2 regions of the Paenibacillus sp. J22TS3 genome follow, and region 2 is predicted to be linked to the other one. Evidence: riboswitches for the same ligand, from Rfam matches in the RefSeq annotation. Region 2 holds a riboswitch; the other holds the start of a gene.
What was found. Region 2 has a riboswitch for cobalamin ahead of metE (5-methyltetrahydropteroyltriglutamate--homocysteine S-methyltransferase). Riboswitches for the same ligand answer to the same signal wherever they lie in the genome.
Positions count from the first base shown of each region.

Region 1: another riboswitch for cobalamin. It lies ahead of KJS63_RS14175 (ABC transporter substrate-binding protein); the one in region 2 lies ahead of metE (5-methyltetrahydropteroyltriglutamate--homocysteine S-methyltransferase).

Region 1 covers NZ_BOSF01000004.1:161,971-167,818, reverse strand. The annotation lists gene KJS63_RS14190 (adenosylcobinamide amidohydrolase) at 1-318, shown strand, start outside; gene cbiB (adenosylcobinamide-phosphate synthase CbiB) at 315-1,277, shown strand; gene KJS63_RS14180 (histidine phosphatase family protein) at 1,274-2,176, shown strand; cobalamin riboswitch at 2,536-2,745, shown strand; gene KJS63_RS14175 (ABC transporter substrate-binding protein) at 2,982-3,968, shown strand; gene KJS63_RS14170 (FecCD family ABC transporter permease) at 3,965-5,023, shown strand; gene KJS63_RS14165 (ABC transporter ATP-binding protein) at 5,026-5,835, shown strand.
Region 2 covers NZ_BOSF01000002.1:733,075-738,922, forward strand. The annotation lists gene KJS63_RS09290 (replication termination protein) at 1-122, shown strand, start outside; gene KJS63_RS09295 (voltage-gated chloride channel family protein) at 289-1,518, shown strand; cobalamin riboswitch at 1,576-1,778, shown strand; gene metE (5-methyltetrahydropteroyltriglutamate--homocysteine S-methyltransferase) at 1,920-4,211, shown strand; gene KJS63_RS09305 (FMN-dependent NADH-azoreductase) at 4,461-5,087, shown strand; gene KJS63_RS09310 (MgtC/SapB family protein) at 5,293-5,848, shown strand, end outside.

The DNA of each region.
Region 1 (5,848 bases), on a different contig from region 2:
GACTATGTCCCGGGAACGATCAACCTGATGATCGCGGTGGACGGCCGGATGACACCGGCCGCGATGGTGAACGCGATCATCACTGCCACGGAGGCGAAGGCTGCCGCCCTCGCCGACCTGGGCGTTGCCGATGCCGAGAACGGCCTTCCGGCAACGGGCACCACCACTGACGCCGTTATACTCGGCGTCAGCCAGTCCCCCGCGTACGGGCTGCTGCACCCGTACGCAGGCACCGCAACGAACATCGGCGGCCGGATCGGCCGCCTCGTCTACGGTGCGGTGCAGGAGGCGCTTGCCGCCGCGGGAGTCGGGCGGTGAGCGCCTGGTGGGTACTGCCGGCCGCCTATGTGGTCGACCGGCTGGTTGGCGATCCGCGGTCCATTCCCCATCCCGTTGTAGGGATGGGACGGGCTATTACGCGGATCGAGGCGGCCATCCGCCGCCATGTGCAGCCGCGCCGCTTCAAGGCGGCTGGCGTGCTGCTGCCGCTGCTCGTTGCGGGAGGCGCCTTCGCGCTGACCTGGGGACTGATCTGGCTGTTGGCCAAGATCAGTCCGTGGCTGGCCGCTGCCGCGGAAGTATGGCTGATCGCGACAACGGTCGCCGCGAAAGGCCTGAAGGACGCGGGCATGGAGGTGTACCACTGCCTTAAGGAGGGCGATCTTCCGGCAGCCCGCCAGTCGCTCGGCATGATTGTCGGCCGGGATACCGCACATCTGGACTCCCCCGACATTGTACGGGGAGCTGTGGAGACCGTCGCCGAAAACATCGTAGATGGCGTTGTATCCCCACTCTTCTATGCCGCTATCGGCGGTGCTCCGCTGGCAATGGCCTACCGGGCCGTGAATACACTCGATTCCATGGTCGGTTACAAGAACGACAAATATATTCATCTTGGGTGGGCTTCGGCCCGGCTGGATGATGTGGCCAATTATATTCCCGCCAGGCTCACAGCCCTGCTGCTGATTGTATCGGCATGGGCAATGAAGCTGGATGCTGGGCGGGCGTACCGCACAGTACGACGGGATGCCTCAGCACATCCCAGTCCGAACAGCGGTTATCCCGAGTCGGCGGTGGCCGGCTCGCTTGGCGTGCGGCTGGGCGGGGAGAATGTTTATCACGGAGTAAGCTCATTCCGTGCCTACATGGGAGATAAGACCCGAGAGCTCGTCCCGGATGATATTCCGAAGACGGCTGCCATGCTGATGTGGGTGTCAAACGCCAGTGTGCTTGCCGCTGCTATTGTGCTTGCCTTGGTGGAAGGAGGCTGGATGTGACGTCGTTGGTGGAATGGGTACTGGTGCGTCATGGCCGCACGCGTTGGAACGCAGAACGGCGTTATCTGGGTTCTACGGATTTAGAGCTGCTCCCAGGGAGTGAAGCGGAGCTGGGGCAGACGGCCAAAGAGCTGGCCGATGAGGCGTATGAAGCCGTCTTCTGCAGTGATCTTGTACGCTGCCAGGAGACCCTAATTCGGGTGCGTCCTGATTTAATTCCGATTGTCAGGTACGATCCGCGGCTGCGGGAGATGGACTTTGGACTGTGGGAAGGCAAGACTTATGAGCAGTTGAAGGATCTACCGCTGTATCGAAGCTGGCTGGATGCACCGGATCGGCACACGCCTCCTGGCGGTGAATCATGGAACCAGTTCTATGCCAGGGTATCCTCGGCATGTCGGGACATTGCTGCACTAACGGAAGAACTGGTTTGTGCGGCAGACCTGCGGGAGGCAGCTCATAGAGCTGCCGGAACTGGCCCTGACACTGAAACTAAAATTGTAACAGACACGGACGCGGACACAGACACTATAACTGTTACTGACACTATAACTGTTACTGACACTGTAACTGCTGCTGCTGCTGGTGCTGGTGCTGATATTGATATTGGTACTGGTACCGGGACTGGTAATGAACTTGACCCTGATACAACTAGAGGAACCGAGCCGGGTATAACGATGGCGAACTCAACACGCCGGGGAAGTGTGCAGTCCTCAGATACGTATTCAGGAAATAAGCCCAGCCAGGATGAGTCTGTACCAAAAGCTAGAGTATTAGTTGTGACCCACGGCGGTGTAATCCGCCTGATGCGCACACTGCTGATGCCGGGAACCGGATTTTGGGATGGAAATCTGGGGACCGGGGATGTTGTCAGGCTCCGGACGCAGCTGGAGACTTAAAGCTAACCAGGAAATAAGCCCAGTCAGGATAGGCCTGTATCAAAAGCTAGAGTATTAGTTGTGACCCATGGCGGTGTAATCCGCCTGATGCGCACGCTGCTGATGCCGGGAACCGGATTTTGGGATGGAAATCTGGGGACCGGGCATGTTGTCAGGCTCCGGACGCAGCTGGAGACTTAAAGCTAACTCGGGAACGTGGTCTCTGTTAATTCAGAGTGACTTCCAGGGTATTTTTATCGGAATTTTCTAAAAATTGTCGCATAAAGCTGCTGATAAGGGCCTGGATGAACAATTACAGGTTGTACGACAGGATGTTTTCCCCTATAATCCAGAGGAGTAGATTCACCTTTATGAAAGCGAATAACCAAGCTCTGTAAGGTCCCCGTATAGGCTGTATCCATTTTGCCAATTCGGGGTTAAAAGGGAAGCCGGTGCAAATCCGGCACGGTCCCGCCACTGTAACCGGGGACGAGCCCAATCATTAGCCACTGTACTGTAAAAGTATGGGAAGGCGGGCCATCGTCATTCAACCCGAAAGTCAGGAGACCTGCCTTACAGATTCACAAGCGGTCCTCCGAGGAAGGGACAACGTTCTGTCGAATACATATTGCTGCGGTATAGCTGTTCACATGGATTTTGTGTGAGGGAGAAGCTGCGGGGTAATCTTTCGTAGACGTAGACCTGATCTTATGGATCAGGTCTTTCTTTTGCTGGGGTCGGTTAGACTCATCGCTGATTAGGTTCGCTATTCGGGTGTAATAAGGTGGTTTCTAATTTCAGGTTAAGAAGGGGAGAGAGACAAACAATGAAGAAATGGAACAAGTTAGGGGCCGTATGGCTGCTTGCACTGGCGCTCGCGGTAACAGCAGGCTGCGGCAATAAGGACACGGCAGGAACGCAGACACAGGAGCCGGCTAAGCAGGAGACAAAAGCTCCTGAGCAGCAGGACGCGCTGAAGACGGTTTATCCACTGAAGCTGAAGGATGCGACTGGAGAAGAGGTAACTTTTGACAAGGCACCGGCCAAAATCGTATCCCTTGCCCCGTCCGAGACTGAAGCACTGTTCTCGATCGGTCTGGACAAGGAAATTGTGGGTGTGACGGATTTCGATGATTATCCGGAAGCGGCTAAATCGAAGCCTAAGATGGGCGGAATGGATGTCAATGTGGAGACCATCGTGGCGGCTCAGCCGGATGTGGTGTTTGTGGCTGGTCTGACCAATGCCGAGACTATTAAGAAGCTGCGTGATCTTAAAATCAAGGTGTTCCAGTTTAATCCGAAAACCATTGATGCTGTAATAGGAGACATTGAAACCTACGGTCAAATTACGGATCACCAGGCTGAAGCCAAAAAGGTAACCGACCAGATGCACAAGGAGCTTCAGCAGGTGACCGACGCCGTGAAAAGTCTAACCCCAGAACAGAAAAAGAAAGTGTATATCGAATTCTCACCAGGATATACCGTGGGTAAAGGCGAGTTTATGGATGAGATGATCACCTTGTCGGGCGGCGTCAACGTGGCTGGTGATCTGACAGGCTGGCAGCAGATCAATGAAGAGAACATTATCAAGGCTAATCCGGATGTGATTCTCTATGCTAAGAGCGTTGTGGACGAGAACAAGAAGACATTGGCTGATATTATTAAAGGCCGCAGCGGATGGGATCAAATCAAGGCAGTTAAAGACAGCCGCATTGTCGGTATGGATGACAACCTGCTGAGCCGTCCGGGGCCTCGTGTAACCCAAGGTCTGCTTGAAGTAGCCAAAGCGATTTATCCGGATCTGATAAAATGAGTAAAAGATTAGCGGGATATACCGGGGCCAGTCTGATTTTGCTGGTCCTCACCCTGCTGATTTGTGTGGGCACCGGCTCGGTTTCCCTGCCGCTGATGGAAATTGCACGTATTCTGCTGCACCGGATTCCTTATGTCGGCAGCTTCATTACCCCGGACTGGACGACGGCATCGGAGCAGATTGTACTCAATGTGCGTCTACCCCGCGTACTGCTTGGGTTGATCGTGGGATCGTCGCTCTCTCTGGCGGGGGCAGCCTTTCAAGGAGTGCTTCGCAATCCTCTTGCGGACCCGTTTACCTTGGGAGTATCTTCGGGGGCTTCCGTCGGGGCGGCTGTGCTGATCTTCTTCGGTTGGCAGTTCTCGTTGATTGGAATTTTCACACTGCCTGCCGTTGCTTTCATGACAGGCATCCTCACCTTGTGGGTGGTGCTGGTTCTGGCCAGGGAAAAGGGCAAGATTCCAACTGAAAGTCTGATCCTCTCAGGCGTGGTGATGCAGTCATTTCTTGGTGCGGTGGTGGCCTTTCTAACCGCGATGTCGAAGAAGACGGTCAATGAAATTTTATATTGGACAATGGGAAGCCTGAGTCTCCGTGGATGGTCGTATACGGCCATCCTTTTGCCGTATTTGGTGATTGGACTCCTGATCATATGGAGCGGGGCCCGCAGGCTGAATCTGTTCGCGCTTGGGGAACGTCAGGCCGCACATTCAGGCCTTGATGTGGAGCGCACGAAGCTGGTTATGCTGGCCGTGGCTACCCTGCTTACGGCGGCTTCGGTGTCTGTGGCTGGTGTAATCGGGTTCGTGGGCCTGGTTGTGCCTCATATGATCCGCTTGATCACCGGACCGGATTACCGGCTGATCGTTCCTTTATCGGCAATATGCGGCGGTGTATTCCTGATGTGGAGCGATCTCATCGCCCGTACGATCCTGGGACAGATCGAGATTCCTTTGGGCATCGTTACCGCATTTGTCGGTGCCCCTTTCTTTGCCCTGCTGCTGTATCGCAATAAGAAGCGCCGGGCTCATCTTCAGGAAGGTGGTACGTTATGAGCATGATTGAGGTCAGAGGGTTAACGAAGCGCCGGGGAAGCAGGAAGGTGCTGAAACAGATCAATTTCAGCGTGTCTCAAGGAGAGTTTCTTGGTGTCATTGGGCCTAACGGCAGCGGCAAAACGACGCTGCTGCATACGATTTCGGGGGTTGAAGGAATTGATGAGGGTGAAATCGTTGTGGATGGCCGGAAGGTGGAGGCCTACGGACGCAAGGAGCTTGCCCGCAAGCTTGCGGTGCTTCAGCAGGATGGCATTCCTAGTATCGCGTATCCGGTCAAGGACATTATTGAGATGGGAAGATTCCCGTTTCTGGATTGGCTTGGCCGGGATCAAAGCAAGGATACCGAAGCTGTCATAAAGAGAATTATGCATCGGCTGGATCTTGACTCTTTGGCAGATCGTCCTGTTAATGAGCTTAGCGGTGGACAGCGGCAGCGGGTGGCCTTGGGCAAGGTCATGGCTCAGCAGCCGCGTGTGCTGCTGCTGGATGAGCCTACGACTTATCTGGATATTCGTTATCAGCTTCAATTCATGGAGCTTGTGGCCCAGTGGCGCCAGGAGGAAGAGGTGACGGTCATCGCCGTCATGCACGATCTGAATCTGGCCTCCCTGTACTGTGACCGGCTGCTTGTTCTGCAGGATGGGGCGGCGGCGGCCGTCGGAACCCCTGAGCAACTGCTGACACCGGAGACGATCCACGAGGTCTTCCAAGTGCAGTCTGCGGTGACTGCCCATCCGGATACCGGCGTACCGCAGGTCATGCTTAGACGGGGGGAGCAGCCAGCCGCTGAGGATGGAGCAAACCTCTAAGAACACTCGGCAT
Region 2 (5,848 bases):
TTCTGTATCATTTCACAACGGATGGAAAAGACAAGGCGGATCTCTATCGCAAACAGGTCAAGATGGATCTCGACCGGTGCCTGGGGATACTCCATAAAGCGGAGCAAGATAATTTCAGTTAACGGGCAATAGCGGCGAGTGAGGGATTTGAGTTATTTAGTTTGTTTGATTTTGCCGCAGCGGTACATTTAAGGAGATATAAACGTGAACAACAAATTTATACTGCTCCGTGACCGGATTCACGGATTTTCGAGCCGCTATATTCAAGCGGCCTTGGTAGTTTTTCTTATGAAATGGATTCTGATTGCGGGCATGGTAGGGATTTTAGCGGGTTCCGCCTCAGCCCTATTCCTGGCTGGCTTGGAGCTGGCTACGGACAGCCGGATGAGCCATCCATGGCTCCTGTACCTGCTTCCAGTCGGAGGAGCCTTCATGAGTTATCTGTATTATAAATATGGAAAAAATGCCGGGAAAGGGAACAACCTCATTCTGGAGGCTATTCACCACGGCAAAGAAACCATTCCTCTTCGCATGGCGCCTCTGGTGCTTGGCGGAACGATCCTGACCCATCTGTTCGGCGGTTCAGCGGGGAGGGAGGGAACTGCGATTCAAATGGGCGGCAGCTTGGCAGCCCGGCTTGGACGCCTTCTTCGCCTGGATGCCGCAGATACCCGTATCATTCTGATGTGCGGAATCAGCGGCGGATTCGGCTCCGTCTTCGGCACGCCCCTGGCGGGAACGGTGTTTGCCCTGGAGGTGCTTGCCATCGGGATGATGCGCTATGAAGCGCTGCTGCCTTGTTTTATTGCCGGATTCGTCGGCAGCGTGGTGACTGATGCCTGGGGGATTCACCATGTGCATTTCAACATAGGAAGTGTACCGGCGCTGTCATGGCTTGTACTGCTTAAGGTGCTTATCGCATCAATTGCATTCGGGCTGACTGCCCTTCTGTTCAGCACACTAACTCATTGGGTCAAGAAAGTTTATGTCCAGTGGATTAAACATCCTGCCATGCGCAGCTTTGTAGGGGGGCTTGTTATCATCCTGCTGGTCTTTATTTTCGGAAGCCGGGATTATTTGGGGCTCGGCATCCCTTTGATTGAGCAGGCTTTTGGTGGACAAGTGCCGGATTTTGCGTTTCTGGCCAAGTTATTGTTCACCGCACTAACGCTCGGGGCCGGGTTTCTCGGCGGGGAGGTCACCCCGTTATTCGTAATCGGGGCAACGCTGGGCAGTACACTAGGCGCAGTGTTTCACGAACCGTTTGGATTCTTTGCCGCACTCGGGTTTATTGCAGTATTCAGCGGGGCGGCCAATACGCCGCTGGCTTGTTTTGTCATGGGAATCGAATTGTTTGGTTCTGGGGCTTCGGTCTACATGCTGCTTGCCTGTATCGTCGCTTACTTGTTCTCCGGGCACACGGGAATCTATACCTCCCAGCAGGTGGGTGCGTCCAAATCTAAGCTGTTCATCTTGAAGGGCGGGGAGACGCTGTCTGATTTAAATAGGAAAGAATGAGTAAAAATCAATTGTATTGTGCAAAAGGTTGATGTATAGTTAATCCAAGTAAACATAATTGGATAAAAGGGAATAGGTGTCTTAAGCCAGACGGTTTAAGACTTAATAGGGAAGTCCGGTGTAAACCCGGCGCGGTCCCGCCACTGTAACAGGGGAGTCAAATACAATTATTGCCACTGGCTTATACCATGAAGCTGGGAAGGTTTGTATTTGATGCTGATCCTGAGAGCCAGGAGACCTGCCTATTCTAACAGCACTGATGTACCTACGGGAGATAGGGAGGTGTTAAAGTTCAGCCACCCTTTCGTGCACTTATGGGGCTTTCTTTAACCTACCCTTGGTTAGAGAGAGCCCTTTTTTGATTATGTTTAACTACAAATATTACATGATGGGGGTAGGACATGGGTAACTTACGCAGCGGTAACCTTGGTTTTCCACGTATAGGAGAGAACCGGGAATGGAAGAAGGCCATTGAGGCTTTTTGGGCAGGCAAGACAGATGAACAGGAACTTCATCAGCAGCTTGAAACAATCCGTCTTGGCAATTTGAAGCTTCAGCAGGACAAGGGCTTGGACATCATTCCTGTGAATGATTTTACTTATTACGATCATATCTTAGACACTGCTTCGATGTTTGGGGTTATTCCAGAGCGCTTTGGTTACCAGGGAGGAGAAGTTCCACTATCGACTTATTATGCAGTTGCCCGCGGGAACAAGGAAGCGTCAGCCAGCGAAATGACCAAGTGGTTCAATACGAACTATCATTATATCGTTCCGGAATTATCAGGCATTAAACCTGAGCTGACTGTGAACCGTCCTCTTCAAGCGTACAAGGAAGCCAAGGAGAAGCTGGGGATTGAAGGCCGTCCGGTGCTGGTAGGTCTGTATACTTTCCTCAAGCTGTCCAAGGGATATGATACGTCCAAACTTCAGGAAGTCATTGATTTATATCTTCCTCTCTACATTCAGGTGCTTACAGAGCTCAAGCAGGAAGGCGTACAGTGGGTTCAGATTGACGAGCCGATTCTGGTTACCAGTGTCGATGATCAGGACCTCGCCTATATAAAATATATTTATACTGCAATAAATCAGCAGGTAACTGGGTTGTCCGTGCTGCTTCAAACTTATTTTGGAGCCCTCGAACATTATGCCCAAATTACGGAACTCCCCGTTCAAGGGATTGGCCTCGATTTCGTTCATGATAACGGCCATAACCTGGATTCACTCCGTCAGGTTGGCTTCCCGCAGGACAAAACGCTGGGGGCCGGGATTATTGATGGACGGAATATTTGGCGTGCGGACCTGGATCAACAGGCCGGACTTCTGGCGGAAATTAAGACTTTGGCCAAGGATGCCGACATTATCGTACAGCCTTCAAACAGTCTGCTGCATGTTCCGGTAACCCTGCGCACAGAGAGCAAGCTGGATCCAGTTCTGCAGGGTGCGCTGGCCTTTGCAGAGGAGAAGCTAACCGAGCTTGTCCTGCTCACTCGCGAGGCCAATGGAGAGAAGGTTGAGGAAGCGTTCCAGGAAAGCCGTAATGCATTATCTGCCCTGGCATCCTCGCCAGCACGTAATAAGCCGAATGTAAGACAGCTGCTGGAGCACATCTCTGAGCAGCCTTCGAAGAGAGAGCATGAGTTCTCCGTACGGAGAGTGGCTCAGGATCAAAGATGGCAGCTGCCGTTTCTTCCGACCACAACGATCGGAAGCTTCCCACAGACCTCGGAGGTTCGCGCTGCCCGTCAGAAATGGCGCAAGGGGGAGTGGTCTCAAGAGAAGTACAGCGATTTCGTGAAAGAGCAGATCCGCGACTGGATTGAGAAACAGGAAGAGATCGGAATCGATGTATTGGTGCACGGGGAATTTGAACGGACGGATATGGTTGAATTCTTCGGAGAGAAGCTGGCCGGGTTCGCATTTACAAGTGGGGGATGGGTTCAATCCTACGGCTCCCGCTGTGTTAAGCCGCCGATCATTTATGGGGATGTCGACTTCCTGGAGCCAATGACGGTGGAAGAGACCGTGTATGCCCAATCCTTGACCAGGAAGCCGGTCAAAGGAATGCTGACCGGTCCGATTACGATCCTGAACTGGTCTTTCGTAAGAAGTGATATCAGCCGCCAAAACGTCGCTTATCAGATCGCTTTTGCCCTGCGTCAGGAAGTAGAGGCATTGGAGCAAGCTGGCATTGAGATGATTCAGGTGGACGAGCCGGCTCTCCGGGAGGGGCTGCCATTGAAAAGATCTGACTGGGACAGCTACCTGGAGTGGGCCGTACTCGCATTCCGTCTAAGCACATCGACAGTAAAAGATACAACTCAAATCCATACCCATATGTGCTACTGCGAGTTCCATGATATTATTGATTCCATTCGTGCTCTGGATGCGGACGTCATCTCGATTGAGACTTCACGCAGTCACGGAGAGCTGGTTCACAGCTTTGAGGAACACACCTACCCACTGGGAATTGGTCTCGGGGTATACGATATTCACAGCCCGCGTGTTCCTTCCGTGGATGAGATGGTTTCCATGATCGACCGGGCGCTTCAAGTGCTTGATCCGAAGCTGTTCTGGATCAATCCGGACTGCGGACTCAAGACACGGGGTGCGGAAGAGACCGTCGCCTCCCTGCGGAATATGGTGGCCGCTGCCGAGAAGTTCCGCGAATCTTATGCGAAGGTTCAATTATAGAACCGCAGATGTGATCGTCCAGTATTACCGGCAGCAAAGCATGGCTCAACTAACGAGCCATGCTTTTTTACATTAACAAAGCCTACTACACCCGAATATCCGGGTAGGTTAAGGGCAAATTACTAAAGGGGCTAATGAGGGTAAATTCTTTTGTTGACAAAATAGTAAAAATAACAGATACTTTATTTATGAAAGTTACATTATAAAGTTCAAGTTGTTGAACACATACATTTAGGAGGTTATTCGTAAATGGCACATGTACTATTTATCAAAGCAAACAACAGACCTGTAGAACAGGCTGTAACTGTAAAGCTCTATGAGAGCTTTGTGAAATCTTATAAGGAAAATCATCCTGACGATCTGGTTACTGAGCTTAACCTGTTTGAGGCAGATCTTCCTTACTACGACAATGACATGATGACAGGTCTATACAAGCTCGCTAACGGCTTTGAACTGACAGCTGAAGAGCAGCGTCTGGCTGATCTGGCGAATACTTACCTTGACCAATTCCTGGGTGCCGACAAAGTGATGATCGCCTTCCCGCTTTGGAACTTCACAATCCCAGCCCAGCTGCTTACTTACATGTTCTACCTGAACCAAGCTGGCAAGACGTTTAAATACACAGCAGAAGGTCCAGTCGGACTTGTTGGCGAGAAGAAGGTTGCGCTGCTTCAAGCACGTGGAGGCGTGTATTCGGAAGCTCCAATGAACGCTGTAGAAATGTCTATGAACCTGGTGAAGAATACACTGGCGTTCTGGGGAGTGAAAAACCCTGAGTCGGTTATCGTGGAAGGGCATAACCAATTCCCTGACCGTGCGGAATCCATTATCCAGGATGGGGTAAAAAGAGCCGCTGAGCTTGCTGCGAAATTCTAATCATTTTCTAATCCCTAGCTGAATAGATTGATCATGAAAAAGAGCCGCTAAGGCTCTTTTTTGTGTTTCAAATGACGTTGGGAGGTTTGAATTCAAGGAAGCATAACATGCTAATGAGCAAGAAGTGAAAGCGCATTAGTTTCAGTTGCCAAAGTGACTTAATGACCGTATACTCTCACTATACCAACGAAGGGAATGCACACATATGACTGAAAGTGAAATGATAATTAAACTGTGTCTTGCGCTGTTGTTCGGTCTGTTTATCGGGATCGACCGCCAACTTAAACAGAAGCCGCTGGGGATCAAAACAAGTATGGTTATCTGCGTGGCGAGCTGCCTGGTGACGATTGTATCCATAGAGTCCTTTGAACGTTTTGCCGGTCCTAAACATCCGAATATGGACCCGATGCGGCTGGCTGCGCAGATTGTCAGCGGAATCGGTTTTCTGGGTGCCGGTGTAATCTTAAGAAGAAGCAATGATGCGATTTCAGGCCTTACCTCGGCAGCGATGATCTGGGCCGCCTCAGGGCTTGGAATTTCTGTCGGGGCCGGATTTTATGTTGAAGCGATAGTTGCCGTGATTCTACTTATCATTGCGGTGAACTTTGTGCCCTATCTTATCAAATCAATTGGACCCGAGAAGCTGAACAAGCGTGATGTCTCTGTCAAAATTGTGATGGAAACCAACGACTATATGACCGACCTGATCCGCTGTATTGAGCGCAAGCGGGAACCGGGCAAGCCCTCCGAAGGCCCCGTGC